DNA from 3 places in the Sinorhizobium chiapasense genome. Region 3 is predicted to be linked to each of the others. Evidence: predicted binding sites of a transcription regulator. Region 3 holds the regulator's gene; each other region holds the start of a gene.

Region 1 (6,346 bases), 990 kb from region 3:
ATGGGAGCGTTCCAGCTTCGCCAGGCGATGGCGTGGCAGAGAACCGATGATCCTGATGCGGTCGAGCCATGGTTCCTGCGCGGCACGCCCGGCTTCGAAATCGTTCCCGAACTTGCGCCACGCGAAAGCGAAGCCATCCTCGACAAGATCACCCTCTCGGCCTTCGAGGGCACACCGCTTGCGATCGTCCTGCGCGATCTCGGCCTTACCTCCTTCGCGATCTGCGGTATTGCCACGGAGATCGGCATCGATCCGACCGTGCGCCACGGCGCAGATCTCGGCCTCGTGCCGGTGGTCATCCGCGACGCCTGCGGGGCGGGGCATCAGGAGGCGGCGGAGCGATCCTTCGACAACATCGCTTACATGGGCGATGCGATCTTGGGCGATGTCGAGGGGATCGTCCAGGCGATGAGCGGACACGCCGCTGCCGCATAGACCGGATTGATGTCAGGGTTTATCCTCTCGCGCTCTTCAAGGTCTTTATTGGTGGGTTCGAAAAATGACCGAAGACCTCTCGATCCGGCCTGTCGTGCGCGGTGACTACGAGCGATGGCTGCCGCTCTGGGAAGGCTATAATGCCTTCTATGGCCGTGCGGGCGAGGCCGCGCTTACGCCGGACATCACGCTCATGACCTGGTCGCGCTTCTTCGATGCCTATGAACCGATGCACGCGCTGGTTGCTGAAAGCAAGGGCCGGCTGATCGGGCTCACGCATTACATCTTCCATCGCAGCACGATCTCGATCCAGCCGAATTGCTATCTCCAGGATCTCTTCATCAACGAAGCCGCGCGCGGGAAGGGCGTCGGCCAGGCGCTGATCAACGGTGTCTTCGACGCGGCGCGACGGGCAGGCTCACCGCGCGTCTACTGGCTGACACACGAGAGCAACGTCAAGGCGATGCGGCTCTACGACCAAGTGGCGCAGAAGTCCGGTTTCGTGATGTATAAGATGATGATTTGAGTGTCTCGTCGGCCGGATCGGCTCCGCCGAGGTTGCTGGCATCTATGGCCGCGAACCAGTCCCCAAAAAAGATCGGCCTGATCACACCCGCTCCACAAACCCGTCCAGCACGCGTTTCTGCCCGGCCCGATCGAAATCGATCGTCAACTTGTTGCCTTCGATCGCGGCGATGTTGCCGTTGCCGAATTTGAGGTGGAAGACGCGGTCGCCGATGTTGAAGCGGGACGGTTCCGAGGTGGTCGACTTGGCGACCAGTTCGCCCTCGATCATGCGGGTACGCGGCCCGGACTCGCCGTAGCCGATGCGCTCGACGGCGTGGCCGGAGCGGGTGCCCCAATTGTCGCGGGTGGCCTCCGAGCGGTGCTGCTGGGCGCGCTTCCAGCCGGGGGTCTGGTAGGAGTTCTCGAAGGGATCGGCCTTGTCGAAGCGCGACTGCCCGTAACCGCCGCGTCCGTAGCCGCCATAGGAGACGTCCTGCTCAGCCACTTCCACGTGATCGATCGGCAGTTCATCGAGGAAGCGGGACGGCATGGTGGACTGCCAGAGGCCGTGGATGCGGCGGTTCGAGACGAACCAGATATGGCAGCGGCGCTTGGCGCGGGTGATGCCGACATAGGCGAGGCGGCGTTCTTCCTCGAGGCCGTCGCGGCCGCCCTCGTCGAGTGCGCGCTGGTGGGGGAAGAGGCCTTCCTCCCAGCCCGGCAGGAACACCGTGTCGAATTCCAGGCCCTTGGCCGAATGCAGCGTCATGATCGAGACGGCATCCATGTCTTCGTTCTGCTCGGCGTCCATGACGAGCGCGACATGTTCCAGAAAGCCGCGCATCGACTCGAAGGCTTCCATCGAGCGGATGAGTTCCTTCAGGTTTTCGAGCCGTCCCGGGGCCTCCGCCGATTTGTCGGCCTGCCACATGGCGGTGTAGCCGCTTTCGTCGAGGATCTGCTCGGCAAGCTCGGTATGCGGCGTCGTTTCGAGCAGCGTCTGCCAGCGGCGAAAATCGGTGACGACGTCGAAGAGGGCCTTGCGCGCCTTCGGCTTCAACTCGTCCGTCTCGATGATGTCGCTCGCGGCGGCGAACATAGGTATGTCGCGGGCGCGGGCATAGTCGTGCAGCGTGCGAACCGTGGTGTCGCCCAGGCCCCGCTTCGGCGTGTTGACGATGCGCTCGAAGGCAAGGTCGTCGGCCGGCTGGCAGACAAGGCGGAAATAGGCCATGGCGTCGCGGATTTCGAGCCGCTCGTAGAAGCGCGGCCCGCCGATGACGCGGTAGTTGAGGCCGAGCGTGACGAAGCGGTCTTCGAACTCACGCATCTGGAACGAGGCACGCACCAGGATCGCGATGTCGTTCAGATTGTGCTTCTGCCGCTGGAGCTGCTCGATCTCCTCGCCGATGGCGCGGGCTTCCTCCTCCGAATCCCAGGCGGCATGTACATGCACCTTCTCGTCGTCAGGATTGGTGCGTTCGGTGAAGAGCGTCTTGCCGAGGCGGCCTTCATTGTGCGCGATCAGATGCGCAGCGGCGCCGAGGATATGTTCGGTCGAGCGGTAGTTGCGCTCCAGCTTGATGACTTTCGCGCCGGGGAAATCCTTCTCGAAGCGGAGGATGTTGTCCACCTCCGCGCCGCGCCAGCCATAGATTGACTGGTCGTCATCGCCCACACAACAAATGTTGATTTGTTGTGTGGGTTTCTTCGCGCTCACGCTGTCGCCGCTTGCGCGGCTGCGCTCCGCGGGGGCGGACGAAACGTCGTCCGGCCAGCCTTGGCTGGCTTGGGCTTCGCCCGGATTTCCTGCGACAGATCGCTCAGACGCCCGTGGCCGCTGCGCCAAGAGCCGCAGCCACATATATTGCGCCGTGTTGGTGTCCTGGTACTCGTCGACGAGGATGTAGCGGAACTTGTCGTGATATTCGCCGAGTACGTCCGGATTGGCGCGGAACATCCGGATCGGGTGCAGCAGCAGGTCGCCGAAATCGCAGGCGTTGAGCGTCAGGAGCCGGTTCTGGTAGGCGGCGTAGAGTTCGCGGCCCTTGCCGTTGGCGAAGGCGCGCGCGTCGCCCTCCGGGATCTGCGAGGGGTCGAGGCCCTTGTTCTTCCAGGTGTCGATCATGCCGGCGAATTGTTTTGCCGGCCAGCGCTTGTCGTCGAGCCCTTCGGCTTGGATCAACTGCTTGATCAGCCGCACGACATCGTCGGTGTCGAGAATGGTGAAATCGGACCTCAAGCCCACGAGCTCCGCATGGCGGCGGAGCAGCTTGACGCCGATCGAGTGGAAGGTGCCGAGCCAGGGCATGCCTTCGACAGCATGGCCGACGAGCACGCCTATGCGCTCCTTCATCTCGCGCGCAGCCTTGTTGGTGAAGGTGACGGCGAGGATCTGCGAGGGAAAGGCGCGGCCGGTCGAAAGGATATGGGCGATGCGGGTCGTCAGGACGCGGGTCTTGCCGGTGCCGGCGCCGGCGAGCACGAGCACCGGGCCTTCGAGCGTTTCGACGGCTTCCGTCTGCTCGGGATTGAGGCCGGAGAGATAATCCGGGCGCTTGGCTTTGTCGCGGGCGGCCATGGCGCGCGCAGCGATACCGCCGGCGGCGAGCGCGGGTTTGCGCGGCGCCGGCTCTTCGTCGAAGAAGGGAATGTCGTCAAAACCTTTGCTCATGCGGCCCAATGTAGTGATTCGGGACCGAAAGGCCAGAAAGGATGTTCTTCTTTTATTCCGGACTCTTCAAGCGCGAAGGCAAGCCTGTGGAAAGATAGCGTATTTCGAAGTCATCAATTTTCGCCCGTCGCGTCGAAAGCCGCGTCCACCGGGACCTGCAGCGCGGTGGCCAGCTGGTTGGTCTTGGCGGCGAGCGAGATGACGCGCAGGAGGTCGGCGTGCTCTGCCGCCGTCATGCCCTTGGCCTTGGCCGATGCCGTGTGGGAGTGGATGCAATAACCGCAGCCGTTGGTGACGGAAACGGCAATATAGAGCATTTCCTTCACGAGCGGGTCGAGGGCGGAGGGCGTCGCCATGACTGCCTTCACCTCCGCCCAGGTCCGCTCCAGGAGGTCCGCGTCGTAGGCGAGCCAGAGCCACATATTGTTGACGAAGTCCGATTTCCGTGTGGCACGGATGTCATCGAAAACTGCCTTGACGCGCGGGTCGGCTTCCGGATCGGGCGGCGGGACGACAGTGCTCATGCTTTCTCCTTGAACTCATATTGAATTTTGCGCGATCGGTTGTTCAGAGCATGGCGACACAGGCGTTTTCCGGAATGTCGCCATTGGCGCCGATCCATGCCTTGATATCGTCCGGCGTTATCTGGGCGTCGGCATTTCCCGCTGCCTTTTCGCGGATATCGACGACGCAGAGCGGCACGATGAGCTTCTCGACCGGCAGTTCGGCGACCGACATACCGTCGGCGGAGAAATGCAGCGGCGCGTCGACATGCGTGCTGGCGTAGCTGAACTTCTGCTCGCGGAAGAACTGCTGCTGGCCGAAGTAGGTCGGGAACTCCTCGTAGAGTTCATGGGTGAGGTCTGTGACGCTGGTATGGCCGGCGGCGAGCGCCGCCGGCGCTATTCCCATGCTGGCGGCGGCAATACCGGCCGTGCCGACCGCAGCCGCGCGGAAAAAGCCGCGCCGCGACAGCATTCGCTGCTTTACCGATTCCATGATGCAGGCGTCGCACATCGTTCTTCTCCCAACATGAGTTGAACATCGAAACCGATCGGAATGGTGCCCGAGGAATGCAGAATAGCCCAGCCGCCGAGGCTGTAAACACTGGTTGTCCAGTAAAATACTGTGCAATCGGCGAACGGCGATGGGCGCCATCATGCCGCCAACAAATTCGGCTTTTATTACAATTGCGTAATGATGGCATTCCGAGATTGCCCGAAGGCAGGCAAACAATGATACTCGGGGGCAAATCGGAACGCTCCGCCGGCACGGGGGCCGCTGGAGCGCGCTTTTCATTTGGAGATGTGAATGCGGCTTTGGAAGCAACTGGCGGTCAGCGTCGTTGTGCTCGTGGTGGGGGCGGCTGCCTGGGTACGTTTTGCGCCCGGCGCCGGCGAAACGCTGGCGGCGATCGGCGTTTCGCACCCGCTGATCGATGCGCTGTCGAAGTCGCAGGGCGGCGAAGGTCAAGGCGGGCGGCGCAACGGCGAACGCGGGCAGGGTGGCCAGGGCGGCTTCGGCGATGCGGCGCTGGTTGTCGTCAGGCCGTCGGCGAGCGCGATCGTCAACGACAGGCTCAACGCCATCGGCAATGGCGAAGCGATTCATTCCGTCACGGTGACGCCGACCGCGACGGGCAACCTTACCGAAATCCTGGTAAAATCCGGCGACAGGATCGCCGAGGGCCAGGTCATCGCGCGGCTTGACAGCGACGACCAGAAGGTTGCGGCGGAACAGGCGCGGCTGACGCGCGACAGTGCTGAGGAAAAGCTCGCACGCTATCGCAATCTCGGCAGCGCACGGGCGGTGACGGCGGTGGAGGTTCGCGACGCGGAAATCGTGCTGCAGGCGGCCGAGCTGGCGCTGAGGACGGCAGAGCTCGATCTCAAACGCCGCGACATCGTCGCGCCCTCGAAAGGTGTAGTCGGTATCATCACCGTCAATGCCGGCGACTACGTGACGACGTCAACGCCGATCGCAGTGGTGGACGACCGTTCGCAAATTCTTGTCGATTTCTGGGTGCCGGAACGCTTCGCCAGCAAGATTTTCGTCGACCAGCCGGTGACGGCGAATGCGATCGCGCAGCCCGGGCGGCAGCTCGAAGGCGTCATCCATGCGATCGACAACCGTCTCGATCAGGCGAGCCGGACGCTCCGGGTCCGTGCAAGGCTTGAAAATCCCGACGACATGCTTCGGGCGGGCATGTCTTTTTCGGTTACCATGGCCTTCGACGGCGACCGTTATCCGACGGTCGATCCGCTGGCGATCCAGTGGAGTTCGGACGGATCCTATATCTGGCGCGTCAAAGGCGATCGCAGCGAGCGGGTGCCGATCAAGATCATCCAGCGCAATCCGGACAAGGTGCTTGTCGACGCCGCTCTTGTGGAGGGCGACCGTATCGTGACTGAAGGCGTGCAGCGCCTGCGCGATGGCGGCGCGGTGCGCGTTGCCGGCGAAGAGCGGCGCGAGCCAGAGCAGAAGGTCGCGGGAGAGGCGCAATGAACATCGGGTTCGGCGGCCATCACGGCAAGGGCGGAGGCCAGGGGGGAAAGACCGGCTTTACCGCGCTTTTCATCCGTCGGCCGATCTTCGCGCTGGTGGTCAACACGCTGATCGTCGTTGCCGGCCTCGCCGCCTGGAACGGAATCGAAATGCGCGAACTGCCGCAGGTCGACCAGCCGGTCGTTTCCGTGACGACATGGTTCGAAGGCGCTTCGCCGGAAACGA
Region 2 (6,346 bases), 220 kb from region 3:
ATCCTTCGGCTTCACCGTGCTGGGACTGGCGGTCCTTCGGGCCGTGTGGTGGTCCATCGAACGCAGTCCGGCTCCCCCTCCGGGCCTCGGCCCGCTGGAGCATACGGCGGCCCAGATCATGCATAGGGCGCTGATTGTTCTCGCGCTGATCGTGGCGCTGGGCGGCTGGGCCGTCGTGTCGACTTCGACGCTGAATATCCCAAGCTTCTATTTCAATTTGATCGTCATTCCGCATCTGCCGCTCCGGCAATCGGAAGCTTCGGAGGCTTTCTGGACCTTCGCCCACGCGCTGCTCGCCTATCTTACGCTTGGGCTGGTCGCGGGGCACGCGGCGGCGGCGTTCTACCATCATTTCCTGCGGCGAGACGAAGTCCTCGTCCGCATGCTTCGCCCTAGCCCCCGCCCAAGCGATGCCAAGACATTCAACACTCAAGAGAACGACGACACCATCGTCGAGAGGAAATGATCCATGATGACTCCACGCAGGCCTTTTTTTAATGCGATATGGTCGTTCGCGCTTCTCGCCATGGCAACGACGCCGGCGGCTGCAGCGGCCGCTCCGGCGCTTGCCGACGCGGCCGGCAACTACCGCATCGCCAGCTCTTCGACCGTCCAGTTCAGCGTCGCGCAGGCCGGAGGCGGCGGCGGCATTGCCGGCAAGTTCGCAAAGTTCTCCGGCGGCTTCCGGATAGATGGCAGCAACATCGAACGGTCTTCGGTCGAGTTCACCCTCTATCCGGAGAGCGTAAAGTCCAGTGAGCGACGGGTCGAGGACTTCCTGCGCTCAAGCGCCGTCTTCGACACGGCCAACTATCAGACGGTGACCTTCCGATCCACCAGCGTCACACAGACCGGAGCCGATTCGGCAACCGTGGTGGGTACGCTGACGGCTCGCGGCAAGGCCCGCAAGGAGCGCTTTGAGGTGACGCTCACCGACTGGAACAAGCGCTCGATCGCTTTTACCATCCGCGGCAGCATCCGCCGCGCACCCTACGGCATGGACGTCGGAACACCGATCTACTCCAACGTGGTCAAGTTCGACATGAACATAAGAGGGCAGAGGCGTTGATCCCTGCCCTCATCTCTTCAAGCTCAGCGCAGTGCGCCGCCAGAAGTCCGACGCCATGGCGGGGTCGCGCAACGCCTCGAGCTTTTCCCAGTGGGGAAACGAAGCTTCGAAGACTTCCGGGCTCATCCGCGTGTCAAAGCAGGGATTTACCGCGCCTCCAGCGTCCACGACGATGCGGTCAAGAGCATCCAAGAGGGTAGCCGTTGCTTCACCTCGATTGGCTAAATCCAACGTCAAGGCAAAACCGGGTCGCGCAAATGAAAGAGGGCCGCACGAGGCGATGTCTCCAAAGCGTCTCAGCACCGTCAGAAACGATGCATGCCCGGCGCGGCGCGCTGTCTCCAGTAGCCGCGCGGTGGTTTCCGGCGCATTCTCCGAAGGATAGACACTCTGATGCTGGCGCGGCCCGCCTGGGCCATAGAGCCGATGCCAGGAACCGATCTCATCCAGCGGATGGAAGTAGGAGTTCCATGTCATCGTCGAAATGGTCTCAGCGCGCCTTTCCCGACGAAAGCGGTATTCGTTCACTGCCCTCATGGTCACCGTGTTCAGGGGATTGAACGGCAGGGAGAACGGTACGGAAAGCGGCAATCTCTTGGGAATATCGGGAAACTCGCAGGATCCATCTGCGTGATCACCGGCAAGAAAAAGGCCCCTTCCCATACGACGCCCGGTCGCGAGCTGGTCGATCCAGGCCATTGAATATTCATGCTCTTCGTCGACGCGCTCGACGCGTGCGAAATAGTCGTCGAGGTTGTCGAAGCGGATCACATGCTGCTGGATATGCGGCGACGGCACCTTCATCAGCCGAAGATCGACCGTAAGTATCAGGCCCGTCAGCCCGATGCCCCCGATCGTCGCGGCAAAGAGGTCGGCGTTCTCCTCGGCTGAGCAAACCAGCCGTTCGCCGGTCGAACGCAGCAGCGTAATGCGCTGGACATGATTGCCGAAGGTGCCGCGAGCATGGTGGTTCTTGCCGTGGACGTCATTGGCGACGGCACCGCCGATTGTCGCGAAAGCCGTGCCCGGAGTCACCGGCAGAAAGAAGCGGTGCGGGATCGCTCGCAGAAGGATGTCGTGGAGTGTGACGCCACCCTCGCACGAAATCCGCCCCGTTCCCGGATCGAAGGCCAGAATGCGGTTGTGTCTCGAACCGTCAATGAGAGTGCCGCGATCGTTGCGGCGGCTGTCGCCGAAACTTAGACCACTGCCCAAAGGCAGGTATGCCATCGGTTCGATCGAGCCGATCCGATCCTCGTAATCGTCCGGCGACACGGTCCGCTGCGGCCGACGCTCTGTCGGATCGGAACGCCCAAACTCATCCATCTTCATCGCGGGTCCACTTCAGAATTTCCTATCGGCTCGCGATCCAGTTCAGTGCATCGCGCCAGTCGGTCATGCGTACCGGCGTGCCATGCGAACCCGTCTCGAACAGCACGAAGCGTGTCGGATAATCCTTCGACTTGAGCGAGCGATAGAGCGCAACCTGATCCTCGGCACGATAAACGCTGTCGCGGCTGCCGTGGCTGAAAAACATCGGCAACCGCGCCTTATAGGCGGCACTCTCTGCAAAGCTCGGATCGGAGGCGCCCCCCATGATCATCATGCCACCGAGAGCCGACACCGCTGTCTGGTCGCGCGCGACGCCCCAGCAGATGAAGCTCCCCATCGATGCGCAGGAGAGCACGACCGGCCCGCCGCCGGAACGCTCGGCCGCGAAGCGGATCAGCGCCGAGACATCGGCCACGCCTGCGGCATCGAAGGACCGCACGCTGGGCGCATAATAGGTGCCGCCATTGGCGGCGGCGAGATTCTTGAGGCGATTGAAGTTACCGCCGAAGGAAAAATCGTTGGCACCGAGACGCCGGTCGCCACCGCGGCCGTGGATGAAGATCACCGTGAATGCGGCGCCGCGATCGGGGCCGACGCGCATGACATCGAGCGAGAGCCCCCCAAGGTCGAGCGTCTCATTGACCTGTGCGCTCTTGATGCCAAGGGAGACGTAGGCGCGCTTGACGCGCCGTTCCGGGATCTGGTCGCGGCCGTTGATATCGCGCAGTTCCTTGTAGTCGATGACACGGAAATCGCCGCCATCGGCCTCTTCGAGCACATTGCCATAGGCGAACAGTTCGTCCTTGTATGGCTTCAGGGCCGCCGCCTCGGCAGCGAAGCCGACAAGAAGAAGGCTCGGGAGCATAAGTGCGGGCATCAAGCGCCGGGCGGAAAAAACAGTTGTGGACATAAACAGCCGACGGGCTCCCTCATTAGGCAGGTGCCTTGCCATTGCCATTTCCGCAAAGCAACACTGAAGCAGATTGCCGACGCTCTTACGGTATTCTGCCTGCCCAAGATACCGGAATTCGCCTTTTGTTCGCGCCTGGCGCAATACTCTGGCAAAATTCGGGTGATTCGCGCGACACAAAGATGGCGGCAGCGTCCGGCTCTTGCTATGTGCCTTCGCGACGCCAGACGACAGGAACGATCCGAACGACCCCATGGACGACAGCAGCGACCTCTTTTCCGCAATGCCCCCGAAGCCGAAGCCGGCGGAAGCCAATGCGCCTTCGCGCAAGCCTGCACCACCTGCCGGCGGCGAAGGACCGCGCCCTGCACCGAGGAGCAGCGATGGCAGCGACTATGACGCCTCGGCGATCGAGGTGCTCGAGGGCCTGGAACCTGTGCGGCGCCGTCCCGGCATGTATATCGGCGGCACGGATGAGAAGGCGCTGCATCATCTCTTCGCCGAAGTCATCGACAACTCGATGGACGAGGCGGTCGCGGGACATGCGAATTTCATCGAGGTCAGCCTCGATGCCGAAGGCTTCCTGACCGTTACCGACAATGGCCGCGGCATCCCGGTCGAAAACCATCCGAAGTTCCCCAACAAGTCGACGCTCGAAGTGGTCATGACGGTGCTGCATGCCGGCGGCAAGTTCGACGGCAAGGCCTACGAAACCTCCGGCGGTCTGCATGGCGTCGGTGTCTCGGTCGTCAACGCGTTGTCGGACTCTCTCGAGGTCGAGGTCGCGCGCAACCGAAAGCTCTACCGTCAGCGCTTTTCGCGCGGGATCCCGCAGGGCGGCCTCGAGGACCTTGGCGACGTTCACAATCGTCGCGGTACGAAAGTGCGTTTCCATCCGGATCCGCAGATTTTCGGGCCGCACGCGCATTTCGAGCCGGCGCGGCTCTTCCGAATGGCCCGCTCCAAGGCCTATCTCTTCGGCGGCGTTGAAATCCGTTGGTCCTGCGATCCATCGCTGTTGCCGGAAGGTTCGGAGATCCCGGACAAGGCGGTCTTCCATTTCCCGGGCGGTCTGAAGGACTATCTCGCCGCGACGCTCGGCAAGGAATTCACCGTCACGCGTGAAATCTTTGCCGGCAAATCGGAAAAATCCGGCGGCCACGGTTCACTTGAATGGGCCGTCACCTGGTATGGCGGCGACCAGCAGATCCACTCCTACTGCAACACGATCCCGACCCCGGAAGGCGGAACGCATGAGGCGGGCTTCCGCATTGCGCTTACCAAGGGGCTCAAGAACTACGCCGAGCTGACCCAGAACAAGCGGGCGGCGATCGTCACAACGGACGACGTGATGATCTCGGCGGCCGGCATGCTCTCGGTGTTCATCCGTGAGCCGGAATTCGTCGGCCAGACCAAGGACAAGCTGGCGACCGTCGAGGCGCAGCGCATCGTCGAAACCGCCCTGCGCGATCCCTTCGACCACTACCTCGCCGACAATCCTGCGGAAGCGGCGAAGCTTCTTGACTGGGTGATCGAGCGCGCGGAGGAGCGCGTTCGCCGGCGCAAGGAAAAGGAAGTCAACCGCAAGACGGCGGTGCGCAAGCTGCGTCTGCCGGGCAAGCTCGCTGACTGCTCGCAGAACACGGCGGAAGGCGCCGAGCTCTTCATCGTGGAAGGCGACTCGGCAGGCGGCTCGGCGAAGCAAGCGCGCAATCGCGCAAACCAGGCCATCCTGCCGCTGCGCGGCAAGATCTTGAACGTCGCCAGCGCCGGGCGCGAAAAGCTCAGCGCCAACCAGCAGATCGCCGATCTGATCCAGGCGCTTGGCTGCGGCTCCCGATCGAAATATCGGGATGAGGATCTGCGCTACGAGCGCGTCATCATCATGACCGACGCCGATGTCGACGGCGCACACATCGCGTCACTGCTCATCACCTTCTTCTATCAGGAGATGCCGGAGCTCATCCGCGGCGGTCACCTCTACCTCGCGGTTCCGCCGCTCTATCGCCTCAGCCAAGGCTCGAAAACGTTCTATGCGCGCGACGATGCGCATCGCGAGGAACTGATGCGCACCGAGTTCAACGGCCGCGGCAAGGTTGAAGTCGGCCGGTTCAAGGGTCTTGGCGAGATGTTGCCCGCGCAGCTCAAGGAAACCACCATGGACCCTGCAAACCGGACGCTGCTCAAGGTCGAGATCGACGACGTCGATTTCGAGGGCACGCGCGAGGCCGTCGACAATCTGATGGGAACCAAGGCCGACGCCCGCTTCCGCTTCATCCAGGAACGTGCCGTATTTGCCGACAATCTGGACATCTAGAGCAATTCCAGGAAAAGCGTGGAACCGTTTTCCGTCAGGAGGTTGGGGGCGGAGGGCGATCGGTAAGGATTGTCTTCGCGTTCAGGCTGCCCGCCGCACCGGCTTTTCCATGAACAGGCTCAGGGGATCGGGCAAATAGCTGCCGAACGGCGGGCGTTCCACGTAGCCGAACGCCTTGTAGAGGCCTATTGCTTCCGGCTGGTAGATGCCCGTCTCCAGCCGGATTGCGCCAACTCCGATCGCCTCGGCCTTGGCTTCAAGGGCCGCAAGGAGATGCTTGCCGACCTTGAGGCCCCTCGCTTCGGGATCGACGAACATCCGCTTGATTTCAGCCGTGCCGTCGCCCGCTTCCACGAGCGCGCAGCAACCGACGATTTCACCATGCCGCCTCGCGACGAAAAAGGAAACTGTCGGCTTTTCCAGCGTGGAGAGATCGACCAGGTGATTGCTTTCGGCAGGATAAAGCGATGCCGCGTAAGCATCGGACAGTTCAAGCAGACGGACGACGGCCGGCTGGCGGGGGTTTTCCTCGGCAATGGTGACAGCGGTCAATTTTCATATCCTCAACAGAAGTCTTGCGGCGCGACACTTGGATCGCGCCGCAATGGATAGCTCCTGATTTCGAACTGTCCAATACGACAAATGACGCAAGATTGCGGATTGGAGATCTCAAAACGGATAACAAGCGGAAACATTTTTTTTTGGCACCGCAATAACT
Region 3 (6,346 bases):
GGTGCAGCCGGTGGCTTCGGAAACGGCTTGGAGCCGGATCAACGGCGTGTTGCCGATCGCTTCGAGCACGGACGGAAGAACGGTCATTCTGAAAACCTCACGCTGGACGGAACGGACGCCGGGTCCGAACCCAGCATAATCCCTGATGAACGGCGATCCGATAAACATTTGGTTTACAGGCAAGATCGCCGAAATATTGGCGTGTTTTCGGCTCAGCCTGTGTACGAGGCAAGAAATAGCGTTTCGCAGCTTACCTGTCCCGGGCAAAATTCGTCTCGGTCGTCAAAAGATCGGTCGAAAGAGAAAAATGTGGGCAGGCGTTGCCGTCGGAGAGGTATTGAGCCCGGGCCGGGGGAGACAGCCACGGGTCTTGGAAGGCAAAGCCCTTCCCGATGGACGCGAGGACAAAATGACGACTGCATTCACAGCCCGACCCGAGCATGGACTGGTGTGGATAACGGGGGCGAGTTCGGGCATCGGCCGCGCCGTGGCCCTCAGGCTGGTGGAGGAAGGCTACTCGGTGGTCGTCACGGCGCGCAGCCACGAGAGGCTGGTGGCACTTCAGCATGAGGCGTCGGGCCCGGGTAGGATTGTCGTTCTCGATGGGGACGTCGCCGATCCGCGTGATATGGAACGTTTGCTGGCAGCCGTCGAATACGACCACGGGCGGGTGGCTCTGGCCGTGCTCAATGCGGGGGTGGCGATTCCGGTGCGTGGCGATGATCTTGGTCGGGAAGCCTTCGATAAGAGCTTCGCCGTCAATCTTCATGGTGTGGTCAATTGCCTCGTGCCCGTTGTGGAGCACATGAAGGCGAACGGGCATGGCCAGATCGCCGTCGTCTCGTCAGTGGCGGGATACTGCGGCCTACCGATGAGCGCCGCTTACGGAGCGACCAAGGCGGCGCTCATCAATATGGCGGAGAGCTTGAGGTTCGACCTCGATCGTATCGGCATCCGCGTGCAGTTGATCTGTCCGGGCTTTGTCGATACGGCCGCTTCGGCGAGAGGCAGGTTCCCGCGACCGGCGATGGTGAGCGTGGACGAGGCGGCGGAGCGCATATGCCTCGGCTTGAAATCCGGGCGCTTCGAGATCACCTTCCCGAAACGCTTTGTCTATGCCGTTAAGCTGCTGCGGTTCCTGCCTTATGGCGCCTACTTTGCGCTTCTCAACTGGCTCGTGCCGGGGCGTGCACCCGCCACCGCCGCAAAGAAAGAGCGCTCCGGTTCAAAAGGCAGGCCGCGTCAGGCGGTGTGAAGCACCAGAACCGCACCAAAGACCAGCGACAGGCCGACCCAGCCGACTGGCCTTAGCTTTTGGCCGAAGAAAAGGCGCCCGCAGATCGCGGTGCCGAAAATGCCGGTGGCGCCAAGTACCGCATAGGCCATGGCGAGTTCCATACCCTTAATCGCTTTCGCGAGCAGTGCGAAGGCGGCCAACACCAGGAGAATCGAAAGCGCGCCCCAGCCGCGCCGGGCAAAGCCGTTCGACTTCGTGGAGGCCAGATTCGCTGCGACGTCGAGAATGCCGGCCATAACCGCGAAAGCGAAATAGAAGCCATCGGCGCTCATCGGGCGGCTTCTCCCGCCGCTTCCTCTTGCTCGACCTCACCGGCGTTGACGAGCAGTATGCCTGCAACGGCCATCGACAGGCCCAGCATCTCGCGGCCGCTGAGTGCATGGCCGAAGACGAACACGGAGACGATCGTGATGAGGGCCACACCGGACCCTTCCCAGATGGCATAGGCGACGCCGACGGAGATCGTCTTCACGGCCTTGGCAAGGAACACGTATGAGAGTGCAATCGATGCGTACATGATCGCATGCCCGGCATAGGAGCCGGAGGCGGAAGCAGCTTTCATCGCCGTGAGGCCGGCGACCTCTGTCGTGATCGCGAGAACCAGGAAAAGCCATGCAACACGCATGAGGAACCTTCAGAGACTATGCCGACAAACGAAAAAAGAGCCACTCGGGCCTTTGCCGCGAATGGCTCTTTGAAACTGGCTCCCCGGGCCGGATTCGAACCGGCGACCTATCGATTAACAGTCGAGTGCTCTACCGCTGAGCTACCAGGGATCATCTGCGCCGCAGAAGTGAGGCTGCTAATACAAATGCTTTTTCGATTTGCCAAGCGGTTTTTCAAAAAAAATGACAACGTCCGTTGCGCGGCTGTGGAGAAGGCCCCAATTCTGGGGAGGAGCATGAAAGAGGAATAATGACGAACGGCAGGAAAGAACGACATTTCGGCATCGACCCGCAGACCCACGAGCTCGTCCTCGGCAAATGGCGTATGAACTTGCCCGACTCACCGGTGCTGCGAATTCTTGTTGGGACGCTCCTTGTGGTGGGCGGCGTATTGGGCTTCCTGCCGGTGTTAGGCTTCTGGATGATTCCTCTGGGGCTGCTCGTGCTTTCTCACGACATACCGGCCATCCGCCGTCGTCGCCGCAAGCTGGCGGTCTGGTGGGCGCGCTGGCGCGGCCAGCAAAATTCTTCCGACAAATCCTGAAAGGCACATGCGGCCGCGGGGTGCCAAGCGCGCATTAGCGGAGCGCTGGGGGGAACGTGGATGACCTGGCGCCGTCCCACCTTTTTCGAACCACTCCCCTTGCACTCCTCATAGATTCGTTCTAAACGCCGGCCATCGCTTGATCGATCGAGCGTGAGAGGCCTCGTGGCGGAGTGGTGACGCAGAGGACTGCAAATCCTTGTACCCCGGTTCAATTCCGGGCGAGGCCTCCAAAGCTTTTACTTCAAGAAAATCAACGATGAATGTGTAGCCGGACGCTGTGTGAGTGTTTGGCTTACGGCAAAACCGTTTGGCCCGCGCAAACGCGATTCGCGGCGATCAGTGCCATCATTAACGGATTGGCCCTCTGCAAGGCGGTAGAGCAGGGCCTTTGGTTTTGGCCACCCGAGTTGCAGTGTGATTTTCTCCAGCGCCGCGCGTCTGCTCAGGTGCGGAAAGGGCGCTGTAGCAATTTGAATCACTGCCGCAAGTCGCATTGCTGAGCCCGACTCACCAGCCCGTCTCAACTAGTGATAGCGGCGAATAAGGCCGACGAGCTTGCCTTGGATCTTGACGCGGTCCGGTCCGAATATCCGCGTTTCATAGGCCGGGTTGGCCGCTTCGAGCGCGATGGATGCGCCCTTTCTGCGGAACCGCTTGAGCGTTACCTCCTCATCGTCGACAAGCGCAACGATGATGTCGCCGGGATTGGCCGTGTTCGTGTTCCGAATGATCACGGTATCGCCGTCGAAGATACCCGCCTCGATCATCGAGTCGCCCTTGATCTCGAGCGCGTAGTGTTCGCCGTTGCCGATCATCTCGGCCGGGATGGAAATGTCATGAGTGTTGTTCTGGATCGCGGAAATCGGGACGCCGGCCGCGATCCGCCCCATGACCGGCACGGAAACCGATGCAGTATCGCTCGGTGGCGCCGATTTCGTCGTGGCGGCAGGCGCGGCAGGTGGCTTGCCCAGGCTGCCTTCGATCACGCTTGGCGAGAAGCCACGCCGTGGCTGCGGGCTCGTGGTGTAGGCCTCGGGCAGCTTGATGACTTCGAGCGCGCGCGCCCGGTTGGGAAGACGGCGAATGAAGCCACGCTCTTCAAGCGCGGTGATCAACCGGTGGATGCCCGACTTGGAGGCGAGGTCCAATGCGTCTTTCATCTCGTCGAAGGACGGCGGCACCCCGGATTCCTTCATTCGCTCGTGAATGAACAGAAGCAATTCCTGTTGCTTGCGGGTTAGCATGGCGCGTCACTCCAGAGTCGCGAAACAAATCAAGAACAGACACTATCTGTTCCATATGTGTTCCGCAAGTACCTAAAATTCCGTGAATTTCCCTGGCCGTTGCGAAATCCTCCGGCAAAGCGGGCGGTTGCTCCGCCGACGCCTCGCCGTGAACCACGTAAAGGGCGGGCTACGCCGGTTTCACATCTCCGTCAGCTTGGTGAGAGCTCCGGAGTTTGCGCGTGTTGCGGCTGTGATCTCCTGGATCAGGGCCTGGCTCGCCACCGGAATCGAGACGTCCGATCGGAAGATCAGTCCCACCTTCTGCGGCGGCACGAACTCGTGGATGTCGAGCTGAGCGGATATGTCGATCTCGACCAATGAACCTGTCTCGAGCTCGATGCGTACGGCGTCCTGGCGCACAAGGCCGATGAACTCGCTCTTCTGGAGAATGTTCTTGACGAACATCGGGGAGCCGCTGCGCAAAACCGATCTCTTGAATTCCATGCCTACAAGCTTGCGCAGCGCGCCTTCGAGATCGCGGTTGCCGGTCAATACCACCCAAGGATACTGCGCCAGTTCGTTGAGTTCGATCTGATGACCGTCAAGCATCGGGTGACCGGCGCGGACGACGAGGATCATGGAATCGAGATAGAGTTCGCTCTGTTCGACATCGGGTGGAAGGTCCTCCGGCTCGAAGAGGGTCGCGATCAGGAAATCGAGATCCCCCAGCAGCAATGGGCGGATCAGGTCGCTGCGGGTGCCATTGGCAATGTTGATGGTGAGGCGCCGCTCGTCGGTCACAAGTCTGAGGATCGCGAATGCCAGCGTGCGGCTGTCCGGGCCAAGCGGAGCGCCGACGTTGATCTCGCCTGATCCAAGTGTGCGGATCGCTTTGATATCGCTCTCCATCTTGCGCATCTCCGCCGCAATGCGCCGGGCATGATCGAAGACCGCCTCGCCGAAAGACGTAAGCGTGATGCCGCGCGGCCCGCGATCGAGCAGCGGCACTCCAAAAGCATATTCGAGCATCTGGATGCTTTTCGAAAGCGCCGGCTGGGAAAGATTGAGGCGTTGCGCAGCCTTGTTCAGGCTCCCCAGTTCAGCGACTGCAAGGAATCGATTGACCGAACGCAGATCCATATTTCACCTCCCCGAGAAACTGGATTTGACGATAATCAGTTCTAACTTTTGGTTTGAACGATATCAAATCATTCTTCTTGATTTTAGAACTTCCGGCCCGCAGACTTCGATCATTCCCGGCGGCTACCAACGATTTGCGCACGGGAAGGCCGAAGCGAGAAGTCCTTCAGGACGGGGTTGTACGAAGCCGTGAGGAGACGGCGTCGCACAACCGAAGCGACGGTCGAGGAGGAGCATTTCCGGACAGTCCGGATTCAATCATCGCCTGATCATGGTCGGCCTTCAGGGAGCGCGCCGCGCGTCCCAACGGTTTCGGCTGGCTTTTTTCAAGGCACGGGGAGGATTGCATGTCAGTAAGAGTTGGATTCGTGGGCGTCGGCGCAATGGGATTGGCCATGGCATCACACGCGCTGAAGGCGGGATTCGCAGTAGCGGCCTACGACCTCGACGCGGAATGTCTCGCCAAGGCGTCGGCCGCGGGTATCACGGCTGCGAAAGACCTCGCTGATCTTGCCACGATGGCCGACGTCTTCATCGCCGTCGTCGCGACCGATGACCAGTCGCGCGCCGTGACCAGGGAACTGGCGCTCCACGTCAAGAAGAGCTCGGTCATTGCGATCGCCGCCACCAACAATCCGGGCACGATGCGCGAACTCGGAGAGTATTGCGACAGCTATGGCGTAAACTTCATCGACGCGCCGGTTGTCTACGGCCTGGAGGGCGCGCGCGAGGGGACGCTGCTTTCGCTTTGCGGTGGCCGGGAGGACGCCGTCGAAATGGCGCGTCCGGTGCTGATGAGCTACAGCCGCGATGTTCTGCACGTCGGCGATCTCGGCTCCGGACAGCTCGCCAAGGCCTGCAATAATCTGCTGCACTGGATCCATTGTGTCGGCAACTACGAAGCGCTGCTCCTTGCCAAGCGCTACGGCGTCGATGCGCAGCGCATGCGCGAGATTCTGCTGAAGAGCCCCGGCTACAACAATACCTTGGAGCGCTGGGACGGAACCCGCTTCACCTGGCACGAGAAAGACATGGACGTCGTTCTCGACCTTGCGCAGGCGGGCGGGCTGGTGCTGCCGCTGAGCGGCCAGACAGACCAGCTCATCAAGTTGCTGTCGCCAGCCGATGTGCGCGACCTGCTCTACGGTCCCGAGGCTCACTATCTCGGCCGCCGCGTCGTTCCGTTCAACAGCGAGGCCCGAACCGCCTGAGAATTCTGCTCTGCCGACGTTTTGCGCAACGGGAGCTGAATCATGGAAATTGTCGCATTCGATATCGAGCCGGTGGTCCTGAAGAAGGACGATCCGGAATGGAAATTCGCGCTTGGCGCCAATCCGAACACGGAAGGCGTGATCCTGCGCATCGCAACGGCAGATGCCGAGGGGTTCGGCTATGCCTCGGCCACTGCCCATATGGGCTCGATCAAGTCCACGCTCGTTGCCGAACTCGGTCATTTCCGTCCCCTGGTGCT

What was found. The regulator LexA, encoded in region 3, represses DNA repair genes until DNA is damaged. The targets are predictions, from matches to a motif close to TGTTCNNNNTGTGTTCNG.
Region 1: RB548_RS12350 (ATP-dependent helicase) is a predicted target of LexA. The motif match lies at 3,659-3,676, and genes of this name have one in related genera.
Region 2: parE (DNA topoisomerase IV subunit B) is a predicted target of LexA. The motif match lies at 3,427-3,444, and genes of this name have one in related genera.

Annotation. Positions count from the first base shown of each region.
Region 1 is NZ_CP133148.1:2,531,472-2,537,817, reverse strand. Features, by position in the region: gene RB548_RS12360 (cysteine hydrolase) at 1-435, shown strand, start outside; gene RB548_RS12355 (GNAT family N-acetyltransferase) at 500-961, shown strand; gene RB548_RS12350 (ATP-dependent helicase) at 1,043-3,616, opposite strand; gene RB548_RS12345 (carboxymuconolactone decarboxylase family protein) at 3,730-4,140, opposite strand; partial or broken gene RB548_RS12340 (cyclase family protein) at 4,187-4,633, opposite strand; gene RB548_RS12335 (efflux RND transporter periplasmic adaptor subunit) at 4,928-6,121, shown strand; gene RB548_RS12330 (efflux RND transporter permease subunit) at 6,118-6,346, shown strand, end outside.
Region 2 is NZ_CP133148.1:1,313,374-1,319,719, reverse strand. Features, by position in the region: gene RB548_RS06385 (cytochrome b) at 1-466, shown strand, start outside; gene RB548_RS06380 (YceI family protein) at 470-1,069, shown strand; gene RB548_RS06375 (FAD-binding oxidoreductase) at 1,079-2,401, opposite strand; gene RB548_RS06370 (alpha/beta hydrolase) at 2,424-3,353, opposite strand; gene parE (DNA topoisomerase IV subunit B) at 3,565-5,628, shown strand; gene RB548_RS06360 (GNAT family N-acetyltransferase) at 5,710-6,180, opposite strand.
Region 3 is NZ_CP133148.1:1,538,356-1,544,701, forward strand. Features, by position in the region: gene RB548_RS07435 (cysteine synthase A) at 1-87, opposite strand, end outside; gene RB548_RS07440 (SDR family NAD(P)-dependent oxidoreductase) at 410-1,255, shown strand; gene RB548_RS07445 (SMR family transporter) at 1,243-1,569, opposite strand; gene RB548_RS07450 (SMR family transporter) at 1,566-1,922, opposite strand; tRNA gene RB548_RS07455 (tRNA-Asn) at 1,999-2,073, opposite strand; gene RB548_RS07460 (hypothetical protein) at 2,213-2,506, shown strand; tRNA gene RB548_RS07465 (tRNA-Cys) at 2,666-2,739, shown strand; gene lexA (transcriptional repressor LexA) at 3,034-3,753, opposite strand; gene RB548_RS07475 (LysR family transcriptional regulator) at 3,934-4,875, opposite strand; gene RB548_RS07480 (NAD(P)-dependent oxidoreductase) at 5,223-6,086, shown strand; gene RB548_RS07485 (mandelate racemase/muconate lactonizing enzyme family protein) at 6,129-6,346, shown strand, end outside.